4 regions of the Neorhizobium sp. T25_13 genome follow, and region 3 is predicted to be linked to each of the others. Evidence: riboswitches for the same ligand, from Rfam matches in the RefSeq annotation. Region 3 holds a riboswitch; each other region holds the start of a gene.
What was found. Region 3 has a riboswitch for cobalamin ahead of C5J22_RS22785 (CbtB-domain containing protein). Riboswitches for the same ligand answer to the same signal wherever they lie in the genome.
Positions count from the first base shown of each region.

Region 1: it holds a riboswitch for cobalamin, as region 3 does, so the genes downstream of both, C5J22_RS02955 ((2Fe-2S) ferredoxin domain-containing protein) here and C5J22_RS22785 (CbtB-domain containing protein) in region 3, are expected to answer to the same signal.
Region 2: it holds a riboswitch for cobalamin, as region 3 does, so the genes downstream of both, bluB (5,6-dimethylbenzimidazole synthase) here and C5J22_RS22785 (CbtB-domain containing protein) in region 3, are expected to answer to the same signal.
Region 4: it holds a riboswitch for cobalamin, as region 3 does, so the genes downstream of both, C5J22_RS16275 (aromatic ring-hydroxylating dioxygenase subunit alpha) here and C5J22_RS22785 (CbtB-domain containing protein) in region 3, are expected to answer to the same signal.

Region 1 is NZ_PVBI01000001.1:614,030-621,562, forward strand. Features, by position in the region: gene C5J22_RS02925 (ABC transporter ATP-binding protein) at 1-102, shown strand, start outside; gene C5J22_RS02930 (carbohydrate ABC transporter permease) at 95-1,027, shown strand; gene C5J22_RS02935 (carbohydrate ABC transporter permease) at 1,024-1,860, shown strand; gene C5J22_RS02940 (ABC transporter substrate-binding protein) at 1,886-3,151, shown strand; gene C5J22_RS02945 (substrate-binding domain-containing protein) at 3,227-4,210, opposite strand; gene aztD (zinc metallochaperone AztD) at 4,555-5,793, shown strand; cobalamin riboswitch at 5,843-6,036, shown strand; gene C5J22_RS02955 ((2Fe-2S) ferredoxin domain-containing protein) at 6,133-6,942, shown strand; gene C5J22_RS02960 (ABC transporter substrate-binding protein) at 6,939-7,533, shown strand, end outside.
Region 2 is NZ_PVBI01000014.1:68,958-76,490, forward strand. Features, by position in the region: gene C5J22_RS25600 (NAD+ synthase) at 1-1,649, shown strand, start outside; gene C5J22_RS25605 (TolB family protein) at 1,665-2,495, shown strand; cobalamin riboswitch at 2,523-2,707, shown strand; gene bluB (5,6-dimethylbenzimidazole synthase) at 2,787-3,473, shown strand; gene C5J22_RS25615 (hypothetical protein) at 3,474-4,160, opposite strand; gene C5J22_RS25620 (NADP-dependent malic enzyme) at 4,311-6,638, opposite strand; gene C5J22_RS25625 (UDP-2,3-diacylglucosamine diphosphatase) at 6,870-7,533, shown strand, end outside.
Region 3 is NZ_PVBI01000010.1:174,856-182,388, reverse strand. Features, by position in the region: gene C5J22_RS22815 (P1 family peptidase) at 1-431, shown strand, start outside; gene cobD (threonine-phosphate decarboxylase CobD) at 412-1,452, opposite strand; gene cbiB (adenosylcobinamide-phosphate synthase CbiB) at 1,451-2,416, shown strand; gene C5J22_RS22800 (cobyric acid synthase) at 2,400-3,869, opposite strand; gene cobO (cob(I)yrinic acid a,c-diamide adenosyltransferase) at 3,872-4,486, opposite strand; gene C5J22_RS22790 (CbtA family protein) at 4,483-5,244, opposite strand; gene C5J22_RS22785 (CbtB-domain containing protein) at 5,258-5,434, opposite strand; cobalamin riboswitch at 5,471-5,700, opposite strand; cobalamin riboswitch at 5,760-6,000, shown strand; gene C5J22_RS22780 (DUF1636 domain-containing protein) at 6,107-6,517, shown strand; gene cobW (cobalamin biosynthesis protein CobW) at 6,514-7,533, shown strand, end outside.
Region 4 is NZ_PVBI01000006.1:239,117-246,649, forward strand. Features, by position in the region: gene C5J22_RS16250 (DUF1217 domain-containing protein) at 1-651, shown strand, start outside; gene C5J22_RS16255 (winged helix-turn-helix domain-containing protein) at 668-1,048, opposite strand; gene C5J22_RS16260 (FAD-binding oxidoreductase) at 1,045-2,490, opposite strand; gene C5J22_RS16265 (L-threonylcarbamoyladenylate synthase) at 2,518-3,495, opposite strand; gene C5J22_RS16270 (DUF6656 family protein) at 3,529-4,137, opposite strand; cobalamin riboswitch at 4,303-4,537, shown strand; gene C5J22_RS16275 (aromatic ring-hydroxylating dioxygenase subunit alpha) at 4,637-5,881, shown strand; gene C5J22_RS16280 (BA14K family protein) at 5,990-6,412, shown strand; gene C5J22_RS16285 (BA14K family protein) at 6,606-7,058, shown strand; gene C5J22_RS16290 (transporter) at 7,126-7,533, opposite strand, start outside.

The DNA of each region.
Region 1 (7,533 bases), on a different contig from region 3:
GACTTCTCCGCCGACCATCTCTTCGTCTTTGCAGAGGAGGGCAATCGCCTGCCCTCGACACCGGTCGATGCTGCCGTCATGCGGGAGACGGCCCATGGCTGACGCGGTTGCTGCTGCACTCCCCCTCATCGGAAAACCTGCCCGTTCGGCTGCGGAGCGGCAGGAGGCGCGCGCTGCGCTCGTGCTGTCGCTGCCGGCTATGGTTCTCCTGTTCGTCTTTATCCTGCTGCCGGTCGCGGTGGTGATCCTGTTCGGATTTACCGATTACGAGCTCGGCTATACGGGTTTCCGGTTCGTCGGCTTCGAAAATTATACAGAGCTCTTTACCGATCGCACCTTCCGCCGCTCGCTGTGGAACACGACGGTCTATACCGCGATCGTCGCGCCGATCTCGATCTTCATGGCACTCGGCCTGGCGATGCTGATCGAAAGCGAGAATATCGGCCGCTCCTTCTTTCGAACCGCCTATTTCCTGCCGGTCGCCTCGTTGCTCGTCGCGATGGCGACGGTCTGGCAATATCTCTTCCACCCGACGATCGGCCCGATCAACGCGCTTCTGGCGCTCGGCGGCCTGCCGCGCCCCAACTGGCTCGGCGCCTCGACATCCGTCCTCTACAGCCTGTCGATCATCGGCATCTGGCAATCGGTCGGCTTCAATCTCGTCCTGTTCCTGGCCGGCCTCACCGCAATCCCCCGCGAGCTCTATCACGCCGCGCATGTCGATGGCGCCCGCTCCGTCTTCGACCGGTTCCGGCTGGTCACCTGGCCGATGCTCGGACCGACGACGCTGTTCGTCACCACGATCAGCATCATCAATGCGGTCAAGGTCTTCGAGACGGTGAAGACGCTGACCGAGGGCGGGCCGAACAAGGCTTCCGAAGTGCTGCTTTTCACCATTTACCAGGAAGGGTTTGTCTACCTGAAGGTCGGCTACGCCTCGGCGATGACGGTCGTCTTCCTGATCATTCTGGTGGTGCTGATGTTCCTGCAATACCGCGTCCAGGACAAGCAGGTGCATTACTCATGAATGCTTCAGCCTTTACCCTCGGGCGAGCCGTCCGCCTGTCGATCCTGATCTTCGGGGCGGCTATATTTCTCGCTCCCTACGTCTTCATGATTTCGACCGCCGGCAAGGCGCAGAGCGACATCTTCTCCTCCTCGCTGTCGCTCATCCCGCAGCACTGGTCCTATGCCGCCAACTTCGCCAAGGCGCTGACGCGCGTCTCGATGACGCAGCTGCTTTTCAACGGCGTCGCCGTCTGCGCGCTGATCTTCGTTTTCCAGGTGATGATCGCCATCCCCTGCGCCTATGCCATGGCGAAACTGAAGTTCCGCGCTGCAAGGCTGATGATGGTGCTGGTCATGCTCGGCCTGCTGGTACCGATCCATGCCACCGCCCTGCCGCTCTATGTCGCCTTCGACCGCCTGGCCGTGCTCAACAGCTATTTCGCACTGGTTGCCCCCTTCACCATCTCCGTCTTCGGCATCTTCCTGTTCCTGCAGTTCTTTCGCGCGATACCGGACGACCTGATACATGCCGCCCGGCTCGATGGCATGTCAGAGCTCGGCATTATCGGCCGCGTGATCGTGCCGAATGCCTGGCCGGCGATCACCGCGTTCGCGATCTTCTCGGTCGTCGCCCACTGGAACGACCTCTACTGGCCGTTGATCGTCGTATCCAACCAGACCTATGCGACGCCGCCGCTCGGTCTCCTCTATTTTCGAGCCGCCGAGGCCGGCGACGACTACGGCGCCCTGATGGCCGCCACGCTGATCATCACCACTCCCCTCGTTGCTGCTTTCCTTCTGGCACAGAAGCGCTTCGTCGAGGGCATCACAATGACCGGTCTCAAAGGCTGACCGGCATCAACCAGGAGACTATGCGATGAAGCATCTCACCAACATCCTCGCCGCCGCGGCGATTGCCATGACGGTGTCGCTTCCGGCCCATGCCGAAACGACATTGACCGTGCATTATCCGATGCCGGGTTTCTTCAAGGACGTGATGGACACGATCTCGAAGAAGTTCATGGAAGAAAATCCGGACATCAAGATCCAGTTCGCCAACCCGTCGGCGACCTATGAAGAGGGCATCCAGCTGATCATGCGCCAGGCCGGCACGGCGGAAATGCCGGACCTGACCTTTATCGGCCTCAACCGGCTGCGCATGGTTCAGGAGCGCGACCTGCCCGTCGACCTCGCTCCGTTCATCGCCAAGGAAGGCGACATGGGCAAGCTCGGCTTCTCCGACAACATCCTGAAGCTCGCCCAGGTCAAGGGCAAGCAGGCCGGCCTTGCCTTCGCCACGTCGAACCCGATCATGTACTACAACGCCGACCTGGTGAAGGCTGCCGGCGGCAACCCGGACGTTCCGCCGAAGACCTGGGACGAAGTCATCGCGCTCGGCGCCAAGATCAAGGCGCTCGGCAACGGCATCGAAGGCATCGATTTCCGCTGGCAGGGTGACGACTGGATGTTCTCGGCACTTCTGTTCGGCGCCGGCGGCCAGATGCTGAGCGCCGACGAAAAATCCGTCGCGTTCGCCGGACCGGAAGGCCTGAAGGCTGTCGAGACGCTCGACCGCATGGTCAAGCAGGGCGGCCTGCCGGTGTTCACCGCCCAGGCGGGCGAACAGGCCTTCTTCGCCGGCAAGGTCGGCATCGAGTTCAAAACGACCGGCGCCCTGCGCAACACGATCAAGAGCGTCGGCGACAAGTTCGACCTGCGCACCGCGCAGATCCCGCTGATCGATCCGGTCAAGGGCAAGCTGCCGACCGGCGGCAATGCCGTCGTCATCCTCGCCCGCAATGCCGAAAAGCAGCAGGCCGCCTGGAAGTTCGCCAAGTTCGCCGCCGGTCCGTATGGCGCCTCGGTCGTCGTTCCGGGCACTGGCTACGTTCCGAACAACGAGCTTGCCGCCAAGTCGCCCGACTATCTCGGCAATTTCTACAAGGAAAACCCGCTCTTCGTCGCCGGCCTCAGCCAGATGGACCGCATGGTTCCCTGGTACGCCTTCCCGGGCACCAACGGCGTCAAGGTCACCCAGGCGATCGTTGAGAACCTGTCGCGTATCGTCGAACAGCAGGCCACCCCGAGGCAAGCGCTGGAGGATGCTGCTTCCGAAGTGAAGGGTTTGCTGCCGCGCAGCTAAGCGCCGATCCGGCCCAACCACACCACGAGCCGCCGCTTCCGATCGGAAGCGGCGGTTTTCCTTTTGCACGAAGCTTTACCGGATTGCCCGCACCGTGCCGCCCCGGCGCAGCATATAAGCGACGTCGAGATGCCGGGCGGGCGCCGCATTCTCGGCCATGTCCAGCAGCAGAGAGGCCGCCGCCGCCCCCATGCTCGCATCCGGCATCTCCACCGTCGTCAGCGGCGGGTCCATCAGCCGTCCGATGGCGATCCCGTCGAAACCGGCCACGGAAATATCACGCGGTACGGAAAGTCCCTCGCGCCGCAGCGCGCTGATGACGCCAAGCGCAAGAAGATCGTTGGAGGCGATGATCGCCGTCGGCGACACGGTCGCGAGCGCCACGCTGAGATCGAGTTGGTCGTAGCCGTTGAGGAAGGAAATCTCGACCGCTTCCAAGGGTTCAACGCCATTCTTGTTCATCGCATCGCGATAACCCTCATGCCGGCGACGCGCGCGGTCGGAGGCCGCGAAATTTCCGGAGACGAACAGGATGCGTCGATGGCCGAGACCGATCAGCATCTGCGTCAGCTCCCGGCCGGCGCCGCGATTGTCCACGGTCACGGCGGCGGGAAACAGCGAGGTCGGCATGTTGTTCAGAAGCACGGTTGGCGGCAGCGAGGATGCGAGGGCAACGCTTGTGGCGGGATCGCAGACGGTCAGGATCAGCCCGGTCGGCCGGTCGATGAGAAGCGAGGCGACCGCGTCCGCCTCGCGTGCAGGGTCGTAGTTCGACTGGGCGATCAGCACGCCATGGCCGGCAACCAGCATGCGGTTCTGGATGCTGGAAAGCGACGAGGCGAAGACGGGATTGGTGATGCTCGGGATCAGTACGCCGACGACCGGCCGTTGCCCGGGCCTGCCGGACGCAGAATTGATCGGCCGATACCCTAGCTCTGCCGCGGCGCGGCGGACTCTGCGTGCCATGCGGTCGCTGACATTGCCGTTGCGACTGAGCGCCCGGCTTGCCGTCGCCAACGAACATCCGGCTCGTGTCGCCACCTGCTGCAATGTCGTCATCGGAGAAGGTCCTCTTCCGTTTGCCAAGTCCCAGAGCCCGCCAACGGCAGATTTCCTCCCGATATGTAAGAGTTTTATGTCAGCAACTACGGATTTTCCTCAAACGGCAAGGCCGACTGCCGCCAGGCAATCTTTGAGGTCCATTTGTCCTGCCGCGTCAAACCCGCAGGCTGCATGCCCTACCAGCGTGAACCAGGCAAATGTCGCCATCGCAGGGATTGACAACGGCCACCTATGTAATGTTATTACACTCTCAACATTGAATGTAACGATATAACGTACATAGCCATGTGCTGGATAAGCGCTCGGCGCTACAAAAGTTCAAACGATAAGGAAGGAACCTCATGAATTTGTCCCTCACTACAAGCCGCCTGCTAGGCGCTGTCGCGGCAGGCCTGATCTTCGCGGCGTCCGGAGCGTTTGCCGATGAAGATCATGAGACGAAGGAAGCATGGCGCCTGTTTGTCGGCGATCACACGAACCCGGTCGTGCGTGCCATCAACTTCGAGAACGGCAAGGAACTCGGCCGCTATGACGTCAAGGGTCCCGCGGCCCTGACCGCCAGCGCGTCCGGCCAGACCGTATTCGTTACCCAGTCAGATCATGACATCGTGCACGTCATCAGGACTGGCATCGATTTCTCCGATCACGGGGAGCATCGGGACCTGGAGGTTTCCGACGTCGGGCTGTTGCCCGTGACTTTCGAAGGCAAGCGTCCTTTCCACGTCGTCCCGCATGACGACCATGCGGTCCTCTTTTACGATCGAGGCGGCAAGGCGGATATCATCGACGAAACAGCTCTTCTCGAAGGCAGGGCTGACGTGAAGACAGTCGACACGACGAAGCCGCATCACGGCGTAGCGGTGACGATGGGTCGTTTCGTGCTCGTGTCGGTCCCAAACACTGAAATCGAAACCAAGCCCGACGAACTGCCGCCGAGGGTCGGTCTTCGGGTCGTCGACGAGGCGGGCAAGCAGCTCGGTGACGTCGCGAAATGCACCGATCTTCACGGCGAGGCCACCTCGGCCCGGCTGGTTGCCTTCGGTTGCAAGGAAGGCGTTCTCGTTGCCCGGCCCGGCGGCATTGATGGCCCGAAGCTGGAAATGTTCGCTTACCCGACGGACCTGCCAAAGGGCAGCACCGGGACCTTGCTTGGCGGCAAGGCGATGCAGTTCTTCCTCGGCAACTACGGCGAGGACAAAATCGTCCTGATCGATCCGGATGCCGAGGAGCACTTCCGGCTGATCGCCCTGCCCACCCGCCGCGTCGACTTCCTGCTGGACCCGGCAACGCCGCGCAATGCCTACATCCTGACGGAGGACGGCGATCTTCATGTGCTGGACGTGGTCAAGGGCGAGATCGTTCGCAAGGCCAAGGTCACCGAGCCCTACAGCAAGGACGGCCATTGGCGTGATCCGCGGCCGCGCCTTGCCGTTGCGGACGACCATATCGTCATTACCGATCCGCGGCACTCGCTGGTTCGCGTCGTCGATGCGGAGAGCCTGAAGGAGGTCCGTACGATACCCGTCGAAGGAAAACCCTTTACGATCGTTGCCGTCGGTGGCTCCGGCGCATCGCATTGATGCGATGATGCTGCATGAAGCGGCGCCGTTGACAGTCGGCAGAGGGAGTGTAAGTTCGCGGCGTCAAGGTTCTTCCATCCCGCGATGGAAGCTAAGAGGGAATCCGGTCAAAACCGGAGCTGTCCCGCAACTGTGAGCGGTGAGCCGTTCGTCCAACATGTCACTGGCAACAATGCCGGGAAGACGGACGATGAAGGCTTTGACCCGCAAGCCAGGAGACCTGCCTGACGATAGAAGTTCCGTGGTCGGGGTGTGCCACAGGAATGACGGTTCCGTCGGGCCATCGTGCCTGCCGCAACCTTCATTTTTGCTGCCTCCTCCTTGAGTGAGACGAAGGCAGTGAAAACACAGGGATTATCTTCCCAGAACGTATCCGGGCGCGCCGTCCTCCTGATCGCCAAATCCGCCTTTGCGGCGTCGCCGCATCTGGAAATGCAGCGGCTCGCGGAGCTTGCGGCCGGCATGACCGGGGCCGGAATCGTCCGGTTCGCCTTTACCGAGCAGGGAACCCCCTCGCTGCGCCAAGCGCTGTCCAATCTGCTCGACGAGGATGTCGAAACCGTCGTCATCGTGCCGCTCGTCCTGCCCATGGAGCCGAGCTTCCATATCTGGCTAACGAAATCGCTGACGCGCTGGAAGGCCGCCGACAGCCGCCCCTGGCCGGCCTTGTCCATCGCCAGGGATATCGCCTCCAGCACGCTGATGGCGCAGCTTCTCGGCGAACTGCTGGAGACGGCCGAAGAGCTGGATGTCCCGAAAACCGAAAACCCACCTGTCATCGAAGGTTCCCTCGTGCCGGCCCAGAAACGCCGCGTGCTCGTTTGTCAGGGCGGTCCCTGCAACGCGGCCGGAGCCGGTGTGATCTGGGGACATCTGCGCAACCGGCAGGAGCGGCAGAAATTGCGCGCTGCCGGCGATGGCACGATGACCGCAAAATCCACCTGTCTCGGTCCCTGCAGTCTGGCGCCCGTGCTGCAGGTGTTTCCGGAAGGCACCTATTACGGCGGCGTCACCGAAGATGCGATCGACCGGATCATCGGCGAGCACCTGCTTGGCGGCCGGATCGTCGAGAACTTCGCCTATCACCCAACGGGTCGCAAGCAACGGCTTCGCACCCCATCCGAACAGAATAAGAGGAGAGAGAATTGACGTCGCAGACGCTATCACGCTTGGCCGCCGCCTGGTTCACCGCCGCCACCTTTGCCACCGCAGGCACCGTCTTCGCAGGCGAGCCGCTTCGCGTCGGTGCCACCTACATCACCAGCGGCACGGACCCCGCCAAGGGCTCGAACGGCTGGGCGCTGGTCAGCCATGGCGTCGGCGAGAACCTCTTCACCGTCGATCGGGACGGCAAGCTCGTACCGGAACTGGCCGTGAAGGCGGAGCGCATCGGGAACCTGACCTGGACCGTGACCCTCACACCCGGCCGCCTGTTCTCCGATGGCACGCCCGTCACCGCCAGGGCACTGGCAGCCGGTTTCGATACCACGTTCGCCAACAACAAGGCGGCGCTCGCGACCGGCGGCAAGCTGACCTTCGAGGCGGTCAACGACCTGACGCTGAAGGTGACGACCGAAAAGCCGGTGCCGTTCATTCAGGCACTCTTCGCCGAATGGCCGCTGATAGCCTACAAGCCCACCGAGGCCGGCAATGCCGTCTTCAGCGGTCCTTACCAGATCTCCGCCTTCAAGACGGACGCCTCGATCTCGCTGGAGCCCAACGTGCATTTCGCCGGCGCCG
Region 2 (7,533 bases), on a different contig from region 3:
TCCGCATCGCCGTTGCCCAGCTCAACCCGACTGTCGGCGATATCGCCGGCAACCTGGCGCTGGCCCGAGAAGCACGAAAGGATGCGGCCCGCGAAGAGGCGGATCTCATCCTGTTCACCGAGCTCTTCCTGTCCGGTTATCCGCCGGAGGACCTCGTCCTGAAACCGGCTTTCCTCAACGCCTGCCTGAAGGCAGTGGAGGAGCTTGCGGCCGATACGGCGGACGGCGGCCCCGGCGTCATCATCGGCTTCCCGCGTCAGGGCGCGGAAGGCCGGCACAATTCGATCGCCGTGCTCGACGGCGGCAAGGTGATCGCGGTGCGCGACAAGATCGACCTGCCGAACTATGGCGAGTTCGACGAGAAGCGGGTCTTCATCGCCGGCGAGATGCCTGGCCCGGTCAATTTCCGCGGCGTCCGGCTCGGCATCCCGATTTGCGAGGATATCTGGGGCGATCTCGGCGTCTGCGAGACGCTCTCGGAGAGCGGGGCGGAAATCCTGCTCGTGCCGAACGGCTCGCCCTATTTTCGCGGCAAGGTCGACATCCGCCATCAGGTCGTTCTGAAGCAGGTGATCGAGACCGGCCTGCCGATGATCTATGCTGCCCAGCTCGGCGGCCAGGACGAACTGGTCTTCGACGGCGCAAGCTTCGGCTTCAACACCGACAAGTCGCTCGCCTTCCAGATGAGCCAGTTCGAGCCGGCCGTCGCCGTCACCGAATGGAGACGGATTGGCGAGACCTGGCATTGCGCCCGCGGGCCGATGGCCCGCATTCCGGAAAAGGAGGAGGCGGACTATCGCGCCTGCCTTCTGGGCTTCCGCGACTACGTCAACAAGAACGGCTTCAAGTCGGTTGTGCTCGGCCTGTCCGGCGGCATCGACAGTGCCATCTGCGCGGCGATCGCCGTCGATGCGCTGGGCGAGGAGAGGGTGCGCACGGTGATGCTGCCCTACCGCTATACGTCCGAGGACTCGCTGAAGGACGCGGCTGATTGCGCCAAGGCGCTCGGCTGCCGCTACGACATCGTGCAGATCGCCGAGCCGGTGGACGGTTTTTCGTCGGCGCTGGCCGAGCTGTTCGAAGGAACCGAGGAGGGGATCACCGAGGAGAACCTCCAGAGCCGCGCGCGCGGCACGATCCTGATGGCGATCTCCAACAAGTTCGGCTCGATGGTGGTGACGACAGGCAACAAGTCGGAAATGTCGGTCGGCTACGCGACCCTCTACGGCGACATGAATGGCGGCTTCAACCCGATCAAGGACCTCTACAAGATGCAGGTCTATGCGCTGGCCGCCTGGCGCAACGAACACCTGCCGCCGACGGCGCTCGGCCCGAGCGGCGAGGTGATCCCGAAGAACATCATCTCCAAGGCTCCGTCCGCGGAACTCAGACCCAACCAGACCGATCAGGATTCGCTGCCGCCCTATCCGGTGCTCGACGACATCCTCGAATGCCTGGTCGAGCTGGAGATGGGGACCGAGGAGATCGTTGCCCGCGGCCACGACATCGCAACCGTTCACCGGATCGAGCACCTGCTCTATCTCGCCGAATACAAGCGGCGCCAATCGGCGCCGGGCGTCAAGATCACCAAGAAGAACTTCGGCCGCGATCGGCGTTATCCGATCACCAACCGTTTCCGCGATCGGTAGGAGAGGATCATGGCCCTGCGCAGCTCGGTCGAGATCTTCAATATCCGGACGAGGACGATGCGGGTGGTCTGGCAGACGGAAGCCCTGTTCGAGGCGCCCAACTGGTCGCCCGACGGGCGCTACTTGATGCTCAACAGCGAGGGCCTGATCTATCGTCTGTCACCGGCGGGTGATGACGGGCCTGAACTGGTCGATACGGGCTTTGCCCGCCAATGCAACAACGACCACGGCATTTCGCCGGAGGGTTCGCTGATCGCCATTTCCGACAAGGTAGAGTTCGGCAAATCGGCGATCTATGTTCTTCCCGCGGGCGGCGGCGTGCCGCGGCTGGTGACCCGGAACCTGCCGTCCTACTGGCATGGCTGGTCGCCGGACGGAAAGAGCTTCGCCTATTGCGGCATCCGTGGCGACGAGTTCGATATCTATTCGATCGGCAGCGAGGGCGGCAACGAGACGCGGCTGACGTTCGGCGAGGGCCGCAACGACGGGCCGGACTATTCGCCGGATGGAAAATGGATCTATTTCAATTCCAGTCGCACCGGGCTGACGCAGATCTGGCGCGTCCCGGCCGCCGGCGGCGTGGCCGAGCGGATCACCGGCGGGGGTTACGGCGACTGGTTTCCGCATCCGTCACCGAAGGGTGACAAGATCGTCTTCATCTCCTACGACGCCGATGTCTTCGACCACCCGCGCGATCTCAACGTCCGCGTCAGGCTGATGGACATGGACGGCGGCAATGTCGAAACGCTGTTCGAGCTCTTCGGCGGGCAGGGCACGATGAATTCACCGAACTGGTCGCCGGATGGCGATGAGTTTGCCTACGTGCGCTATTTCCTAGTCGCATGAGCGCCTTGCGCCGAGGATAGCGTAAGGGCATAACCGATCCTGTCAGGTGCCGGCGACAAGCCGGAGAATCGGGAATCCGGGTGGAGCCGGAACGTGCCCAACGCTGTGAGGTGGACGCTCGGCCGCAGGATAAGCCACTGGGAAACCGGGAAGGCGGCGGTTGAGGCGGACGAAGCCAAGTCAGAAGACCGGCCTGACAAGATAGACCAGCCCGCGCGGACGGCGGAAAGGTTTCGGACCTCTCCTTGCTTCTGAAAGGCAAGGGAGCGACGGCATTGTTGGGGACAAACGATGCAGCCTGATCCTTTCGCGCATGCCTTGCTGCCTGCCGGTGAATTTTCGAAGGCCGAGCGTGCGGCCGTCTACAGGGCGATCGAGACGCGCCGGGACGTGCGCGACCAGTTCCTGCCCGATCCACTGCCGGACGACCTGGTAAAGCGGCTGCTGGGCGCCGCGCATTCGGCACCCTCGGTCGGCTTCATGCAGCCCTGGAATTTCATCCTCATCCGCGATCCCTCGGTGCGGGAGGCGGCTCGCGCCGCCTTTTCGCGCGCCAATGACGAAGCCGTGGAGATGTTTCCGGAGCGGAGCCGCGACCTTTATCGCAGCCTCAAGCTCGAAGGCATCGTCAAGGCGCCGCTGTCGATCTGCGTCACCTGCGATCCGGACCGTGCCGGCCCGGTCGTGCTCGGCCGAACCCACAATCCGCGCATGGACGTCTATTCGACCGTCTGCGCCGTGCAGAACTTGTGGCTTGCGGCAAGGGCCGAGGGCGTCGGTGTCGGCTGGGTCAGCATTTTTCGCGAGGAGGACGTGCGTGCGCTGCTGGGCATTCCCGATCGCGTCGAGATCGTCGCGTGGCTGTGCCTCGGTTATACCGACCGCCTCTACGCCGAGCCGGAATTGGCGCTCAAGGGCTGGCGCCAGCGCTTGGCCCTGGAGGAGCTGATCTTTCAGGATCGCTGGGATAACCGTTGATCACTGCTGCGGCTGCGGTCCTGCGGATTTCGGATTGCTGAGGTCGATATCCGCTTCGGGCAGGAAAGCCGGCCCAACGGTGCGCACCTTCTTGTTTGGATCGTATGGCCGCTCCGGCGGCGGCGTGAGCACCGGCGGCTGGACCGCGGCCTGCGGCTTTTGCGGGCGGGTCGGCAGCTTGGTGATCCCGGAATACGGTTGCTCTTCTCTCGGAAGTTCGATGCCCGGCACCTTTCGGCGGTCGTCGACAACAGGCGGCAGCGGCTCGAAGGAGGGGATGCAGCGCTGTTCGCGAATGGCGGCGAGGATGGCATTCCGCTCTTCCGAGGGCAGGATCATCTGCCGCGAACTGTTCCGTTCCGCCGCCAGCGCGTCGCGGCTCTGTTCCATTCTTTCCAGCGCATCCCGCATCTGGCCGCAGACCTCGGCATTCGGGCCACCCAGAACCACGACGCTGCCATTGCCGCAGCCGGCCCGGCGCATGTCGACCCGCAATTCCCGGATATCGGCATTGTATTCGCCAAGCTGCTGGGCGTAGCTGCGCGCCGCAGACGTGTTGCCGATGATCTGCGGGCTGTTTCCAAGTTTCCGGTAAAGGGCTGCACAAACGGCAGGGTCCCCCGCCAGCGCTGCGGCAGGCAGAAGCAAGAGCGGTATGGTCAGCAGGCCGCGAAGCGGTATCGGCAATTCCGGCATCCTCTCCTAGTGGGAGATGGCATCATGGAACGTGCCGGTTGATAATCTCATAAAGCCGCGATCACCGCACGGTGAAATCAAGCCCGCATGCCATTCGAGCCCCGAACGGGGCCCGCGCTAAAGCACGAGAAGATCGGCAACTCAGGATTGAATCTGCAGATTTGGCTGCGAGGCTTCCACGACGGCGAGCGCCGCCATGTTCACCACGCCGCGAGACGTCACCGAGGACGACAGGATATGCGCCGGTTGGGCCGCGCCGAGAAGAATGGGCCCGACATGCAGAGCGTCCGTGAGGTTGCGGACCAGACCGAGCGAGATGTTTGCCGCATCGAGATTCGGGAAAACCAGCAGGTTGGCTTCGCCGGTCAGCGAACTGTCCGGCATGGCCCGCTTGCGCAGCGTTTCCGACAATGCCGAGCCACCCTGCATTTCGCCGTCCACTTCCAGCTCCGGCGCCCGCTGGCGGACCAGCTTCAGGGCAGCCCGCATCTTCTGGGCGCTTTCGGAATCGCGCGAGCCGAAATTCGAGTGGCAGATCAGCGCCGCCTTCGGGGCGATGCCGAACCGGCGGATTTCCTCTGCTGCCAGAATGGTGATCTCGGCGATCTCCTGCGCGGATGGGTTGTAATTCACGAACGTGTCGGTGAAGAACATCGCGCCGCGCTGGGAGATGACCAGGCTGAGGCCCGAGAAGGCGCAGACGCCCGGCCGCTTGCCGATGATCTGGTTCACGTCGCCGAGGTGCTTGTCGTAGCGTCCTTCGACGCCGCAGATCAGCGCGTCCGCATCGCCGCGCTTGACCGCCAGCGCACCGATCACCGTATTGTTGGTGCGCACGATGGTGCGCGCCGCTTCCGGATTGATGCCTTCGCGGCCGACCAGTGCGAAATATTCGTCGACATAGTCGCGGTAGCGCGGATCGTCTTCCGGGTTGACCACCGCGAAATCCACATTCGGCCGGATACGGATGCCGAAACGCGCCAGCCGCGCCTCGATGACGGAAGGACGGCCGATCAGGATGGGGGTTGCGGTCTTCTCCTCGAGCAGAACCTGGGCGGCGCGCAATACGCGTTCGTCCTCGCCCTCGGCGAAAATCACGCGGTTCTTTTCGGAAACCTTGGCGGCGCTGAAGATCGGCTTCATGACGAAACCGGAGCGCCAGACGAAGCGGTTCAGCTGGTCGAGATAGGCCTCGAAATCATGGATCGGACGCGCGGCGACGCCGGTCTCGGCAGCTGCCTTTGCGACCGCAGGCGCAATGCGCAGGATGAGGCGTGGATCGAAGGGCGAGGGGATCAGATAGTCTGCGCCAAAAATCGGCGACTCGCCGGAATAGGCGCGCGCCGCGACGTCGGAGACTTCCTCGCGCGCAAGCGCCGCGATGGCCTTGACCGCCGCCATCTTCATTTCTTCGTTGATCGTCCGGGCGCCGCAATCGAGCGCGCCGCGGAAGATGTAGGGGAAGCACAGCACGTTGTTGACCTGGTTCGGGAAGTCCGAACGGCCGGTGCAGATCATCGCGTCGGGACGGGCGGCGCGGGCAAGCTCGGGCATGATTTCCGGCGTCGGATTGGCAAGCGCCATGATCAGCGGCTTTTCGGCCATCTGTGCCAGGAGTTCGGGCTTCAGCACGCCGGCTGCGGACAGGCCGAGAAACACGTCTGCGCCGCCGATGCTGTCGGCAAGCACACGCTTGTCCGATTTCTGGGTATAGATTTCTTTCCACTCGTCCATCAGCGTATTGCGCCCGTCATAGACGAGGCCTTCGATGTCGTGGACCCAGATATTCTCTTTCTTCGCGCCGAGCGAAACGAGGAGATGCAGGCAGGCGAGTGCTGCGGCACCCGCGCCCGACGTCACGATCTTTACGTCGGCGATGTTCTTGCCGGCGAGTTCCAGCCCGTTCAGGACTGCGGCGGCGACGATGATCGCGGTGCCGTGCTGGTCGTCGTGGAAGACCGGAATGTTCATCTTTTCGCGCAGCCGGCGTTCGACCTCGAAACACTCCGGCGACTTGATGTCTTCGAGGTTGATGCCGCCGAAGGTCGGCTCGAGCGCCGAAACGGTCGAGACCATCGCCTCGATGCCGGGCGCGTCGATCTCGATGTCGAACACATCGATGCCGGCGAATTTCTTAAAGAGGACGGCCTTGCCTTCCATGACGGGCTTTGAAGCCAGCGGGCCGATATTGCCAAGCCCAAGCACGGCCGAACCGTTAGAGACGACGGCGACGAGGTTGGCGCGGGCGGTATAGTCCGCGGCCAAATCCGGGTTGTCGCGGATCGCCAGACAGGGAGCGGCAACGCCCGGAGAATAGGCAAGCGCCAGGTCGCGCTGGTTGCCGAGCGGCTTGGTCGCCTGGATCTCCAGCTTGCCGGGCCGCGGGTAGCGGTGGAAGAACAGCGCCTGCTCGTCGAGATCGCCGCTGACCGGCATGGTCGGCGACTTCGGTTTGTCCTGCGCGTTCATGTTTCCTCCTGGCTTGCTTTTTCTGTCTTTGAGGGGTCGAAAGGAGAGACCCCTCATTACATCAAACGACCCAAAGCAACAGCAGCTAATTTGCGGTCATCGCGGAAATTGGAACATGGGCGCTCGGGCGCGGGACGCACCTTTCCCGGTCCCTGTCATCATCCTGAAACACGAGTCTGGTTTTGAAGCCAACAGAAGCGGCAGCGAAAGGACGACTTCGTGACCGGTGAGATGGATACAAGACATTTCAGAACGCTCTTCATTTCGGACGTTCATCTGGGCTCCAAGGCAGCCCGAACGGACTTCCTCCTGGATTTCCTGCGCTATCATGAAGCGGATACCATTTTCCTGGTCGGCGACATCGTCGACGGCTGGCGGCTGAAGCGCAACTGGTACTGGCCGCAGGGCTGCAACGACGTGGTCCAGAAGCTGCTGCGCAAGGCGCGCAAGGGCACCCGCATCGTCTACATCCCCGGCAACCACGACGAATTCCTGCGTTCCTTCCCGGGCACGCATTTCGGCGGCATCGAAGTCGCCGAGCGCGAAATCTACGAGATGGCCGACGGCAAGAAATACCTGGTCCTGCATGGCGACGAATTCGACGTCGTGGTCCGCAATGCCCGCCTGCTCGCCTATCTCGGCGACTGGGCCTATGACGCGGCGATCGTCATCAATATCGGGCTCGCTGCCATCCGCCGCCGCCTCGGCATGCCATATTGGTCCTTCTCCGCCTGGGCTAAGCTGCAGGTCAAGCACGCGGTCAATTTCATCGGCGAGTTCCAGCGGGTCGTAGCCGACGAAGCCCGCCGCAACAATGTCGATGGCGTTATCTGCGGCCATATCCATCATGCCGTCATGGAGGACATCGACGGCATCCACTACGTCAATACCGGCG
Region 3 (7,533 bases):
TAGGCGAAGGCCCGCATTTCTGGGCCGCTCCCTTTGAAGAAGACAAGGAGTTCGGCGGGCTTGGACTGCCTCCGACCTTCGACAATCGCATGCGCCTCAAGGGCCGCAACGTGACCTCGACCACGATCGGCGTCATCGTCACCGATGCCGTGCTGACCAAGGCACAGGCGCACCGGCTTTCCATCCTCGCCCATGACGGCCTTGCGCGGGCGGTCCTACCGGCCCACCTGCCCTTCGACGGAGACACGATCTTTTCGGCGGCGACCGGTGCGAGACCCTTAAGCGAGCCCTCGGATTTCATGGAAATCTGCCATCTCGCAACGCTGGTGACCGCGCGTGCCGTGGCCCGCGGCGTCTACGAGGCGACGGCTTTGCCCAATGCAAGCGCCCAGATCGCGTGGCGCGACAAATTCACTTCGCCGGCTCAATAGTTTTCAAGGCTTCTTCGAGCCGCGGCCACTCGTTCTCGCACGGAAGGCCGATTCTTAGATCCTCGGGCCGTTCCTCGAACCGGCGCACCAGAATGCCCCGCTCTCCAAGGTGCCGGAAAACCGCTTGCGCGCGAGGATCCCGGATGAAGCGGAACAGCGACGTCCCACCCATAACAGGTATTCCCGCAGCACCGAACAGGGCATCCATCCGCGCCGCATCCTCCTTCAACCTGAGCCGCATTGCGCCACGCCATCCGACATCGGCGAGTGCCTCATTCGCCACGTGCAATGCCGGGCCGGACACCGCCCAGGGACCCAGCCGGTTCTCGATTCTCGCCACGGTTTCCGGATGCGAAATCACGAAGCCGAGCCGCAATCCGGCCATGCCGTAGAACTTGCCGAAGGAGCGCAGCACCACCAGCCCGCCGGCATCCACTGCGTCGGTGACGCTCAATGCTTCCGAGACGTCCATGAACGCTTCGTCCACGACCAGCAGCCCACCCTTCGCGCGCATAACCGCTACGAGCGCCAAAAGATCGGCACGCGGGACGATCCGTCCTGTCGGGTTGTTGGGATTGACGATGACGGCGAGGTCCGCTTCCGCCAACCGATCCAGATCGTCGGTTTCGGTTACCCCAAAACCGGAAAGCCGCGCCGCGCGGGCATGCTCCGCATAGGTCGGCGAAAGAACCGCGGCACTGCCTTTCCGGGCGATCAGATCGGCGACCATCGGCAGCAGGATCTGCGTTCCCGGCCCCGCCGCGACATGCGCCGCCGAGGGCGCACCGTAGGCAGCAGCGGCGAGGGTTTTCAGTCTTTCCGCCGATGCGACGTCAGGCAGTCGCGTGAAAGCATTGTCGGGCAGGGGCGAATACGGATAGGAATGCGGGCTGATACCGGTGGAAAGATCGACCCAGGGTTCCGGCGCATGTGGAAACAGCGCCCGGGCACGGGAAAGATTGCCGCCGTGCTGTATCGGATCGCCAACTTCGTCGCCAATCTCAGGGCCTGCCAACTTCATGTTCCTTCTCGCATTTTTCGCCCTGATCACGGAGCGCATCGTGGGTTATCCGGACTGGCTGTTCCGGCGCATCGGCCATCCGGTGACCTGGATCGGCGCACTGATATCCCGGCTCGACCGCGATCTGAACCGCGAAAGCGACGACTTCTCCACGCGCAAGCGAAAGGGCGTGTTCGCGCTTCTGGCACTTCTCGGGATCACCATCCTGCTCAGCCTGGTGATCGAATACGACCTGAGAATGATCCCCCTCGGGCCGATCCTGCTGGTGGTGATCGCCGCGAGCCTGCCGGCGCAGAAGAGCCTTGAAACCCATGTCGAGGCCGTGGCGACGGCGCTGCGATACGGAGGCCTGGATGCCGGGCGGAAAGCGGTCTCGAAGATCGTCGGGCGTGATCCGGAAAAGCTCGATGAAGCCGGCGTCTGCCGCGCGGCGATCGAGAGCCTCGCCGAGAATTTTTCGGACGGCGTCGTGGCGCCGGCCTTCTGGATGGGGATCGGCGGTCTCGCGGGCGGCGTCGGCTACAAGGCGGCCAATACCGCCGACAGCATGATCGGCCACAAGCTGCCGCGATACGAAGCCTTCGGCTGGGCGGCCGCGCGTTTCGACGATCTCATCAACCTGCCCGCCTCGCGCCTGAGTGCCCTTCTTTTCGTGGTCGCTGCGGGTTGCATCGATCGCGCCTCGCCGGGCGACGCCATCCGCGCCATCAGGCGGGATGCCCGCCATCACCGTTCGCCGAATGCCGGCTGGCCGGAAGCGGCGATGGCCGGCGCGCTCGGCATTGCGCTCGCCGGGCCGCGCAGTTATGGCGGACAGATGATCGAGGCGCGGTTCATGGGCGAGGGCGGGCGTTCCGAGCTCACCTACGACGACATTCGCCGCGCGCTGAAACTCGCCCGCGTCGCCGACGCTCTGCTGATCGGCCTTTTCGGCCTCCTGGCGTGGATCATCTGGCAAGTTTGAGCAGCCCATCGAGATCGAGATGCTTTTCCATATGGACGGCCAACCGGTCGAGTACCGCATCCACCCCGGCCTCATAGTCCAGGCCCGATGCCGAGCCACCAAGCCGCGTCAGCCAGGCCGACCGCTGCCGGTCGTCCGAAAACAGCCCATGGAGATAGGTGCCCCAGACCCGGCCATCCGCCGATATCGCGCCTTCCGGGTTTCCGCCGATTGTCGCAAAACACCGCGTGCAATCGGCACCGGACGTCTTGCCTATATGCATTTCATAACCGGACAGAGAAATTCCGTCGAAACTCTCGCCCGAGACGGCCTCCAGTCGTTTGTCGCCCGCGAGAACCGTGTCGACATCCAGCAAACCCAACCCTTCGATTAAGCCTGGCGGTCCTTCCGTACCTTCCGGGTCGGCGATCGTTTTGCCGAGCATCTGATACCCGCCGCAGAGACCGAGCACCCGCCCGCCACGGCGGACATGCGCTGCGATATCGACGTCGAAACCGGCCGCCTTCAGCGCCCGCAGATCGGATATCGTCGCCTTCGAACCGGTGAGCAGCACGAGATCGCAATCGCCGGGAATGGCCTGCCCCGGCCGGACCCGGATGAGATCGATATCCGGCTCCGCTTCCAGCGGATCGAGATCGTCGAAATTGGAGATATGCGGCAGGATCGGCACCGCGATCCTGATCTTCGCACCGGCCTTTCGCACTGACGGTGCATTGAGGCCAAGCGCATCTTCTGCCGGCAGCCGGGCCGCATCGGCAAAATACGGCAACAGCCCGACCGAATGCCAGCCTGTAAGTTCCCCGATCATCCGCATACCGTCGGCGAACAGGGCCGGGTCGCCGCGAAAGCGATTGACGATAAAACCCCGGATCATCGCCGCATCTTCGGGATCGAGCACCAGCCTGGTGCCGGCAAGGCTGGCAATCACCCCGCCACGGTCGATATCGCCGATCAGCACGACCGGCACGTCCGCCGCCCGCGCAAATCCCATATTGGCAATGTCGTTCTGGCGAAGATTGATTTCCGAGGCACTGCCCGCGCCTTCGACCAGGACGAGATCGGCCTGGTTGCGGAGGATATCGAAACTTTCCAGGACCCGCGGCATCAGTGTCCGTTTGAGCATCTGATACTCGGCGGCCTTGGCATTGCCTTCGACCCTGCCTTGCACCACCACCTGCGCCCCGACCTCGCTCTGCGGCTTCAGGAGCACCGGGTTCATGTGGACGCTGAGCGGCGCGCCGGCGGCGCGCGCCTGCAACGCCTGCGCCCGGCCGATTTCGCCGCCATCTGCGGTGACCGCAGCATTGTTCGACATGTTCTGCGGCTTGAACGGCATGATCTTCAGGCCGCGCAGCGTAAAGGCGCGGGCAAGGCCGGCCACGACCAGCGACTTGCCCACATCCGAGCCCGTTCCCTGAAACATCAGCGCCCGAGCTGGCTTGGACCCAACCATGGCTAAAACTCGATGCCGGCCTGGGCCTTCACGCCCGCCTTGAAGTGGTGTTTGACCAGCGACATCTCGGTCACCATGTCGGCGGCCTCGATCAGCGCCGGCTTGGCGTTGCGGCCGGTGACGACCACATGCAGATCCGGCCGCCGTGCCTGTAGCGCGGCGACGATCTTGTCCAGATCGAGATAGTCATAACGAAGCGCGATGTTGAGTTCGTCGAGGATGACGAGCCCGATCGTCTCGTCCGCCATCAGCTCGAGTGCCTTTTCCCAGGCCTTTTCCGCCGCGGCGACGTCGCGCTTCAGGTCCTGGGTCTCCCAGGTAAAACCCTCGCCCATCGTGTGCCAGACGACGCGGTCACCGAAGACGGCGAGCGCGGGCTGCTCCCCGGTCGACCAGGCGCCCTTGATGAACTGTACGACGCCGACCCGGCGGTTGTTGCCGAGCATGCGCAGCGCCAGGCCGAAGGCAGCTGTGGATTTGCCCTTGCCGGGCCCGGTATGGACGATGAGAAGACCCTTTTCCTGGGTCTTCTCGGCCACTTCCGCATCCTGAACCGCCTTGCGGTTCGCCATCTTGGCGCGGTGGCGCTCGACGGACGCCTCGTCGATCTCCTTCACCGGGAGACAAGCTTCGCCGGAGACCCGGCAGAAGCTTCCTCGCCAGCGCGGAACTTTTCGCGGGCGACCCCGGCCAGCGCGCCGAGCACCGCCCAGAACACCAGGTTGGTGGCATAGACGGCGTTGACGAAGCGGACATGGAGATCCATCGGGACCGCCGTTTCATGGCTTGGCGGCAGCGGCGCGCCGACCAGATGCGGGGCGATCAGGAGCACGATCGCAAGCGCTGCGAACACGGCCGAGCGGGTATAGGCGAGCAGGCCGAGACCGATTGCCGTGCAGGCCGCCGTCGAGATCCACCAGATCTGGCGCGGACCGAGTTCCGCAGCCGGCATGCCGGGCAGTTCCGGCGGCAGGCCGAGGCCGGGCGCGAGGATGACGGCGAGGAAGCCGGCAATGCCGAACATCAGGCCACCGCGCCAGCCCTTGAAGCCGCCGAACGCTTCCGAGGCGGCAACGAGGACAAGGGCAAAACCGATAGCCGACAGCATGTCTGCGGCAGCAGTATAGATGAAACGCTCGAAGCCATCGGCGGGAGCCCAGGCTTCCTCGCCGTGGTGATGCTCGGCGGCGGATGCCGTGGCACCTGCGGCAGGTGCAGCATCATGGCTGTGGCCGGCCTCGGGCGCGGCATTCTCGAACACTTCCGCCTGCAGGATCAGCGGCACAGTGGAGAAGCTCTGCATCACGGTCAGCAGCAATCCGGACAAAAGCCCGGCGATCACCGCCGTGAAGACGATGTTGCGAAACAACGACATTGGGGAGAACTCCTCAGTGGCAGGGGAAGGCGAGCGAGTGGCGCGTGTCATGCGCGGCGTTATGGACGACTTCCAGATGAGAGAAGCCGACAAAGCCGACGATGAACAGGCCAAGCAGGGCCGTCATGCTGAGGGGAATGATCTTCGAAGCGGAGAGGCTGACTGCAGCTGCAGCAGAATTCGTAACCATGGTCTCGTCCTTTCGCCCTCCACCCGAGGGCCGTTCACGTTCTTTGCCGCCTCTGGCAGGTCTCCTGGCTCGCGGATCGGACGCCTTCTCCCGCCTTCCCAGGATACCGTTGGCCGGATTTCCCAGTGGCTTGACGGCCGGACGGCCGTTTTGGTCGAAGACTTTCCGCTTACAGTTGCGGGGGCAGCCGCGGGTTGGACGGCAGAATTCCGTCGCACCGCATTCCCTCTAAAACCCTTTCGGGCACCATAGGCTCGGTCACTATAGACGAATTCGGCGTCACGGCAATCGCCTTTGCGACGCATTGACATGGGCCTGCGACCGGGCTTACTTGGAAAGAGATGGTCCCTTTCCGGCAACGGGGAGGGCTAAGAGAGAATGCGGTGCGATCCCTTTTTCAGGATCAATGCCGCGGCTGCCCCCGCAACTGTAGGCGGCGAGCCATTGCCTAAAACGGCCATTTGGCCGTCAAGCCACTGGGAAATCCGGCCAACGGTATCCTGGGAAGGCAGGCAAATGGCGACGACCCGCGAGCCAGGAGACCTGCCGTCCGATTAGTTTTGCTTCACCGGGCGGGGTGCTCCGGAGGAAGTTTCTCGATCACCGCAGAGGGATTTCGACCTTCTGCTCCGCGCCCCGATTTTTCGACCCCGGCGGGAACGCGGCTGACCGATGAGTGACCACCGACCAGATGATCCGGCAACCGCCGGCCCGGCAGATGTGACGATTTTCGTCTGCACCAATTGCCGTAATGCGTCCGACGGCGAAATCCGGCCGGGCATCGCACTGATCGCGGCGCTGCGCGAGGCAGCAAGCGGCAAGCCGCTCGCGGTAAAGCCGGTCACCTGCCTTGCCAATTGCGAAAAAAGTCCGAGTGCTGCGTTTAATCACAAGAGCGGCTGGTCCTATGTCTTCGGCCACCTGTCGCTCGACAATGTCGAGGATATCGTCACCGGCGCGATGATGCTGGCCGAGGACGAACGCGGCTTCCTTCCCCTTCGCGGCCGCCCGACCTGCCTGCGCGGCAAGGGCATGACGGCCCGTATTCCACCCTTTCATCACCACGAGGACATGCCATCATGAGCGTTTCGTTCGACCGCGTTCCCTGCACCGTCGTTACCGGGTTCTTAGGCGCCGGCAAGACCACGCTGATCCGCAACCTGATCGAAAACTTGAAGGGCAAGCGGCTGGCGATCATCGTCAACGAATTCGGCGATGTGGGCATCGACGGAGACGTCCTGAAGGGCTGCGGCATCGAAAGCTGCCCGGAAGACAACATCATCGAGCTTGCCAACGGCTGCATCTGCTGCACCGTGGCGGACGATTTCGTGCCGGCGATCGACCGGATCCTGGCCATCGAACCCCGCGTCGATCACATCCTCATCGAAACCTCCGGCCTCGCGCTGCCAAAACCCCTCGTCCAGGCCTTCCAGTGGCCTGACGTCAAGGCGCGAGTGACGGTGGACGCGGTGATTGCCGTGGTCGACGGACTGGCGCTCGCCGAAGGCCGCGTTGCCGACGACCACGAGGCGCTGGAAGCGCAGCGCGACGCGGACGGCTCGATCGACCATGACGATCCGGTCGAGGAAGTGTTCGAGGATCAGGTGGCCTGCGCCGACATGATCGTGCTCACCAAGAGCGACCTTCTGGATGCCGCCGGCCTTGCGATCGCCAGGGATCGCGTGTCCGCGCATCTGCCACGTGCCGTGAAGATCGTCTCGGCCGCCAACGGCGCCATCGATCCGGCCGTGCTGATCGGCCTCGGCCTTGCCGTCGAGGACGATATCGAGAACCGCAAGACCCATCACGATGACGAACTCGACCACGATCACGACGATTTCGACAGCTTCGTCGTCGATCTGGCCGCAGTCACCGATGCCGAACAGCTCGCCGCCCGCATTTCTGCGACGGCCGAGGCGGAAAACGTGCTGCGCATAAAAGGCTTCGTGGAAGTCGCGAACAAGCCGATGCGCCTGCAGGTTCAGGCGGTAGGATCGCGCGTGAACCATTATTTCGACCGCGCCTGGGCACCCGGCGAAGCGCGGACAAGCCGCCTTGTCGTGATCGGCGAAAAAGGCATCGACCGCGCCGCGATCGAA
Region 4 (7,533 bases), on a different contig from region 3:
CTCGCCGACCGCAAGACGCTCGACATTCTGCTGATCTCCAAGGGGATAGATCCTTCCACGGTCACCAACGACTTCTTGAAGGAGGCTTTCAACTCGGATCCTGCCGATCCCAAGAGCTTCGTGAATACCCAGACGGACAAGCGGTTTGCGCAGATTGTCGGCACCTTCAATTTCGACGCCAAGGGCGAGATCGACCGCAGTTCCGCTGGCGAGGCCCAGAACGGCGGCGAAGTCGTCGCGACCCAGGACCTTTACGTCCGCCAGATGCTCGAAACCCAGCAGGGCGAGGAAAATCCGGGTGTCCGCCTCGCGCTTTATTTCGAGCGCATGTCCGACAGCATCACCGATCCTTACGTGATCCTTGGCGACGAGGCGCTGATGGAGTTCTTCCGCGTCACCTTCAGCCTGCCCCCGGAAATCGGCAATATGGATGTCGATCAGCAGGCCAAGATAGTGGAGAAAAAGCTCGATCTCGAGGACCTGGCCGATCCGGAAAAGGTCAGGAAATTGGTGCAGCGCTTCACGATCATGTACGATCTGGAGAACAGCGTGAACACCGCATCGGCGGTGAGCATCCTGAGTGGCAGCGGCGGCTCGGCCGGCATCAGTTCGGATACGCTGTGGGCATTGTCCCAGATCAGGCTGAGCTGAGAGCGAACCGGTCTTCTCAGGTGTCGTCGCTCTTGCCGGTCGTCTCAAAGCGCGGATCGGCGTTCGATTCGAGCCAGTCGAGGTCTGCGCGCATGGCGTCGCGGCTCGCCTTTTCCATCCGCCGGTAGCGGGACAGCAGTTCCTGGCCGAATTCGGTCAGGCCCGCACCCCCGCCGCTTTTCCCCCCATGGCGGGTAAAGATCGCCGGCTCCTTGAACATCCGGTTGATTTCGTCTCCGAGCAGCCATGCCCGCCGGTAGGACATGCCGATCGAGGCGCCAGCCGCGCGGATCGAGCCGTGTTCGGCGATCAGTTCCAGAAGCTGCGCTTTGCCCGGACCGAGCCGCACGCCATTGTCGAGGTCGATCCGGATCGTGGTCTTCGACGGCTGGCTCATGGAATGGCCACGACCTTGCCGGGGTTCATGATGCCGGCCGGATCGAACGCCTGCTTGATGCGCCGCATCAGGTCCATCTCGATCGGCGAGCGGATATGGGCGAGCTCGTCGCGCTTCAACTGGCCGATGCCGTGTTCGGCCGAAATCGACCCGCCGGCGGCGAGCACGATGCCGTGGACGATCGCGTTGATTTCCCGCCAGCGGCCGATGAAGGCTGCCTTGTCGCCCGCCATGTCGGCGGTGATCGGCTGCGAGATGTTGTAGTGGATGTTGCCGTCGCCGAGATGGCCGAAGGCGCAGACCCGGGCGCCCGGCATGGCTGCCAACACCGCCTGCTCGGCCTCTGCCATGAAGCTCGGGATTTTCGAGACGGGTACCGAGACGTCGTGCTTGATCGAGCCGCCCTCCGGCTTCTGGGCGTCGGACATGCTTTCGCGCATGTGCCAGAGCGCCTTCTGCTGGGCGACGGAGGAGGCGATCACGGCGTTGCGGATGAGGCCCGCTTCAAAACCCTGTTCGAGCAGCGACTGCACCATGGAACTGGCCGTCTCGGCGGAATCCGAAGTCGAGATGTCGATCAGCGCATACCACGGATGCGGCTCGGAAAGCGGATCGCGCACGCCCTCTATATGCCGGACCACGAATTCGATGCCGATGCGCGGCATCAGCTCGAAACCGGTCAGCGCCGTGCCGCAGAGGTTCGAGGCTCGCTCGAAGAGTTTTAACGCGTCTGCCGGCGAATTGAGGCCGGCAAATGCCACCTGGTGCCCGACCGGTTGCGGGAAGAGTTTCAGCACCGCCCCGGTGATGATGCCGAGCGTCCCTTCCGCGCCGATGAAGAGGTCGCGCAGGTCGTAGCCGGTATTGTCCTTCTTGAGCCGCCGCAGGCCGTCCCAGATCTCGCCGGTCGGCAGCACCACTTCGAGCCCGAGGCAGAGTTGCCGGGTATTGCCATAGGCGAGCACGGCGGTGCCGCCGGCATTGGTGGAAAGATTGCCGCCGATGCGGCAGGAGCCTTCCGAACCGAGCGACAGCGGAAACAGCCGGTCGACGGCTTCCGCCGCCTTCTGCACGTCGGCAAGGATGGCGCCGCCGTCGGCGACCAGCACGTTGGCGACCGGATCGACGTCGCGGATGCGGTTCATCCGTTCGAGCGAGACGATCAGGTCGCTGCCGCCGGTGCGCGGGGTCTGTCCCCCGACGAGGCCGGTATTGCCGGTTTGCGGCACGATCGGCGTACCGGTCTCGCTTGCAAGCTTCAGGATCGCCGACACTTCCTCGACCGAACCCGGCTTCAGGAGCATAGGCGAAGAACCCTTGTAGAGCCCGCGGCCCTCGACGAGATGCGGCGCAAGATCGTTCGCGTCGCGCAGGACGTGGTTCTCGCCGACGATCGCCGCGAAGCGGTCGAGAAGCTCCGGGTTCGGCCCTGAAATGTCCATCGGCGTCTCCTCCTCTTTAGCCCCGGCTCATTCCCGCGGGGCGGCCGCCCTCGCCAGCCGGTCGTTGATCGCCTCGCCGAGCCCATGGTCGGGAATGGGCGTGACGGCGATGCTGGCGGCGCCGGTGGCGTCGGCGCGCTTCAGGTAATCGAACAGATTTGCCGCCGCCTGCGCAAGGTCGCCGGACGGGCTCAGGTCAAAAACCGCCGCGGCGAGTTCCATTCCCTTCACCGGAGCGGAACCCAGCCGGATCAACGCCTCGCCGGCCTCGACATGGTCGGCATTGAGCCTCACCGCTGCACCCGGCGCATAATGAGAGGCCAGCATGCCGGGGGCCTCGATGATCGCCGCCGGTCCCTCAGGCCGGATCACTGCAAGTCCGGTTGCCGTCTCGATCTCTTCGGCGGCTACCCCGCCCGGCCTCAGCAGCCGGATCACACCGTTCTCGACGCGGACGATGGTCGATTCGACACCGACAGGAGCCGCACCGCCGTCGATGATCAACGCCAGCTTCTCGCCCAGGTCGTCGGCCACGTGGCGCGCGCTGGTCGGGCTCACCTTGCCGGACGTGTTGGCGCTGGGGGCCGCGAGCGGCTTGCCGAAGGCGCGGATGAGCTCGGAAGCGAAGCCCTTGGGAAGCCGGATGCCGACCGTATCGAGCCCGGCCGTCGCCAGCGCATGAATGCCGCTTTCGGGCTTCAGGGGAAGGATCAGGGTGAGGGGCCCCGGCCAGAAGGCTTCGGCAAGCCTGCGCGAGATCGGATCGAAGTCGGCATAACGCTCGGCCATGTCGAGATCCGACATGTGGCAGATCAGCGGGTTGAAGCGCGGCCGGCCCTTGGTCTCGTAGATGCGGGTGATGGCGGCGGGATTGGTGGCGTCGGCCGCAAGTCCGTAGACCGTCTCGGTCGGGATCGCCACGGGAAGGCCGTCCGCAAGGACGGTGCAGGATTGACGAAGCGCGCCGTCATGATCCCGGGTGATGTCGATGATTTGAGCCGTCATATCCGCCCGTCAATAACGCGGACCCGGGCGTCTTCAAAGCTTTTTGATGATCTCGCGGAGCATTTCGTTGGAAGTGCCGAGCATCAGGACGTTCTTGATGGCTTCCATCGGATCATTGGTCTGGAACAGAAGGCCGTTCTTGCGGATCGTGCGGTTGATCTGCAGCGGCTGACCCGCCTCGCGTTCGACCGCAACGGCAAAATACATGCGCGAATTGGCCGGGCTGATATGTTCGAAAAAGGTTTCTTCCTCGCCGATCTTGGAGAAGAAGTTGGCGATATAGAACGACCAGCTCACGGGGACGCCGCGCGGAAGAAACGTCCTTGCCGCCGTGACATGGCAATAGCCGAGATGCGGGCGTTCATCGAGCGTGTGGTGGAAGATGATCTTCGGAAACTTGATCGAGCGATGGAAGGAGTTGATCCGGTTGTGGCTCGTTTCCCCGGCTGCCTCGAGCCTTTTGCCCGTGCGCTCGGCGACTTCGTTATGGGTGAGATAGCGGCGCTCTTCCGGCAGCCAGACCGGATGGTAGCGGGAGCTGCGCCCCGTCCGGAGGAATTCGGAATGGGAAGCGCTCTTCACCACCACCGGCGCCGGTGGTGGAGGGGCTTTGTAATAACGGATCTTTCCCTTGGCCTGCACGGTGGCATCGCTCCCATTCACGCCGGGATTTTATGGCTTATCCCTTAATGACAGGTTTCGCTTTCGCGGGGCTGGAGTGTCGCATTTTGGGCCGTTTCGCCGCTGTCGCCAACGCGGTTGCCGATGTCGCAATGTCGCCTATGCGACACGCCCGCCCGATGATTATATCCGCCTCGATCTTGAGGTGCCGCCTGACTAGGGAAGGCGGAGAATTGGGAAGCCGGCAGGGGTCTTTAGAAACCCTAATCCGGCGCTGCCCCCGCAACGGTGGTGGAGCAATAAGGCACGGCATGAGCCACTGGGAAAGAGCCGCAAGGGCCGCCCGGGAAGGCGCCGAGCCGGTCCCCTGAACGGGACAAGCTCCTGAGCCCGGAAACCAGCCTTGGGATCAAAAATGACGACCGGACGCGGCGGGCGTTCGGGACAGGGTTTGGGGCGGGCTTGAGGCCGGCCGGCATTTCCATGTCCTTCCGCTGTCCACATTGACGAGGAAGATAATATGGAAATTCGCAATCAGGCCCTGCGGCAGCTTAAGAACCGCCGTGAAGGCTTCAGCCTCGAACAGCCCTTCTATACCGATCCCGCCTATTTCAAGCTCGATCTGGAAATGATCTGGTATCGCGACTGGCTGTTCGTCGGGCATGATTGCGAGCTGCCCAAGGCCGGAGCCTATTTCACCTTGCAGATCGGCGATTATCCGGTCGTCGTCGTGCGCGGCCGCGACAACCGGATCCGTGCGCTGCACAATACCTGCCGCCATCGCGGCAGCCGCGTCTGCACCAAGGAGCATGGCTCGGCGGTCCGGCTCGTCTGTCCCTACCATCAATGGACCTACGAACTGGACGGCTCGCTTCTGGTCGGCCGCCAGATGGGCCAGGACTTCGACAAGACCCAGTTCAGCATGAAGAAGGTCCATTGCGAAAGCGTGGCGGGCTTTATCTTCATCTGCCTTGCCAACGAGGCGCCGGATTTCGCGCCGGTTCGCGCGGCGATCGAGCCCTATATGGCCCCGCACCGCCTCTCGGAGGCCAAGGTCGCGCACCAGTCGACGATCATCGAGAAGGGCAATTGGAAGCTCGTCTGGGAAAACAACCGCGAGTGCTACCACTGCGCCGCCAACCACCCGGAGCTCTGCCGCACCTATCCGGAATCGCCGACCGCGACGGGCGTCCAGGGTGCCAAGGACGATCCGGTCATCGCCGCCCATTGGCAGCGTTGCGAGGAGGCCGGGTTGCCGAGCGAATTCCGGATGGACGAGACCGGCCAGTTCCGCGTCGCGCGCATGCCGCTGATCGAAGATGCCGAGAGTTATACGATGAGCGGCCGCAACGCCGTGCAGCGTAAACTCTCCGAGGACGTAACGATCAACTCGATCGGCACCATGCTGCTCTTCCACTATCCGAGCAGCTGGAACCACATTCTCGGCGACCACGCGATCTCGTTCCGCGTCACCCCGCTCGGGCCGGAGGAAACGGCGGTCACCACAAAATGGCTGGTCCACAAGGATGCGGTCGAGGGCGTCGACTACAATCTCGAGGAACTGACCCACGTCTGGAACATGACCAACGACCAGGACCGCCGGATCGTCGAGGAAAACGCCTTCGGCATCCGCTCGCCCGCTTATGAGCCGGGTCCCTATTCGCCACTGCACGAAGGCGGCGTCATGCAGTTCGTCGAATGGTACTCGAACTTCATGGTCAACCGGCTGCAGGGCGACCAGGCGCAACTTTCGATCGTCGCCTGATCGCCAATTCGTGATCGGCGTTAATCGGTGCCGGGCACGTCTTCAGGAACCGAAACCTGCGTCTGGCGTTGTTTGCTGATTAAAAATCAGAATGAGGAAACACACCGCATGAACGCCTTTCGTCTACGTCTGACTGCGGCGGCGGTTGCCATCGCGACCACCTTTGCCGGGCTTGTGCCAGCGCAGGCCATTCAGATGCCGGCTCCCCCGTCCGGCATTTCGGCCGCCGGCGATGTCACCAATGTCCAGTACCGTCGCGACTTCCGGCGTGACCGCTATGGCTGGTATCGCGGCCACCGCGGTTATCGCGATCGCCGGCCCGGCTACCGTTATTACAACGGGTTCTGGTTCCCGCTCGCCGCCTTCGGCGCCGGCGCCATTATCGGTGGCGCCATACAGGCCGACCGGGGCGGCTATTCGAGCCGTCACGTCGCCTGGTGTGAAAGCCGTTATCGCAGCTATCGGGCCTGGGACGATACCTATGCGCCGCGCGCTGGCGTTCGGGCACGCTGCATCTCGCCTTACAGATAAGCAAGCGTTGGCCACCTCTACGCCAAGCCCGGTCGCGGCATATGCCAGCGGCCGGGCTTGCTTCGTCGCGGCGCACGTTAATTGCGCATTCAGGATGAACTTCCTAAGGTTGCGGCAAAATTGAAATCCACTGCATACTGAAATAATTGGCTGTCAAAAATTGAAACATAGACAAGGGATCTGGGGACTTAACATGACTCTTTTGAAGAAGATCGCGGTTGCGGGAATCTCCGCTGCCGTTCTCGCCGGCTCTCTGATGCCGGCTCAGGCGATGCCGCTGCCGTCCGCTCCGGCCGCCGGGATCGAAACCAGCGCCGACACCGACGTGACCCTCGTCCAGTACCGTCGCCATGGCGGCGGCTGGTATGGCGGGCATCGCGGTTATCGCGACTACCGTCCAGGTTATCGCCGCCATAACGGCTACTGGTTCCCGTTGGCGGCATTCGGTGCCGGCGCCCTGATCGGCGGCGCCATTGCCTCCCAGCCGCGTTACGCCGAGCCAGCTCCGGCCTATGGCGGCGGCGACGACATCAATCCGCGCCACTACGAATGGTGTGCAGATCGCTACCGTTCCTACGACGCCTATTCGAACTCGTTCCAGCCGAACTACGGTCGGCGCCAGACCTGCTATTCGCCTTATTTCTAAGGGCGCCCGGCAGACACTATCCCACCCGTCCGGTATGGAACCCGGGCGGGTTTCGTTTGTCCAGCGGTTAGAGAATGCCGGTGCGCTTCAACAGCCACCAGGCGGCAAGTACCGAAATGCCGATCAGGCCGAAGGCATAGGCCGTTCCGCCGGAGCCTCCCTCGAAGGGTAGCGACGAGGTGTTCATTCCGAAAAAGCCGGTGACCAAAGTCGGCGGCAGCAGGAAGGCGGTCATCAGCGACAGGATATAGAGGTGGCGGTTGGTCTCTGAGGAGAGCTTAGAATCGATTTCCTCGTGCAGCAGTCGCGCCCGCTCCTGCAGCGCGTAGACGTCGTGGTCCGCCGCCTCCAGCCGGCCGATCAGCCGCGAGGCGGCGTCGTCGAAACCGGGCGGCATCTCGTCGTCGTCGGTCGCCGCTGCACGCCGCAGCAGTGTCAGCACTGTTCTCAGGTGCCGGTGCAGCCTGACCACCGT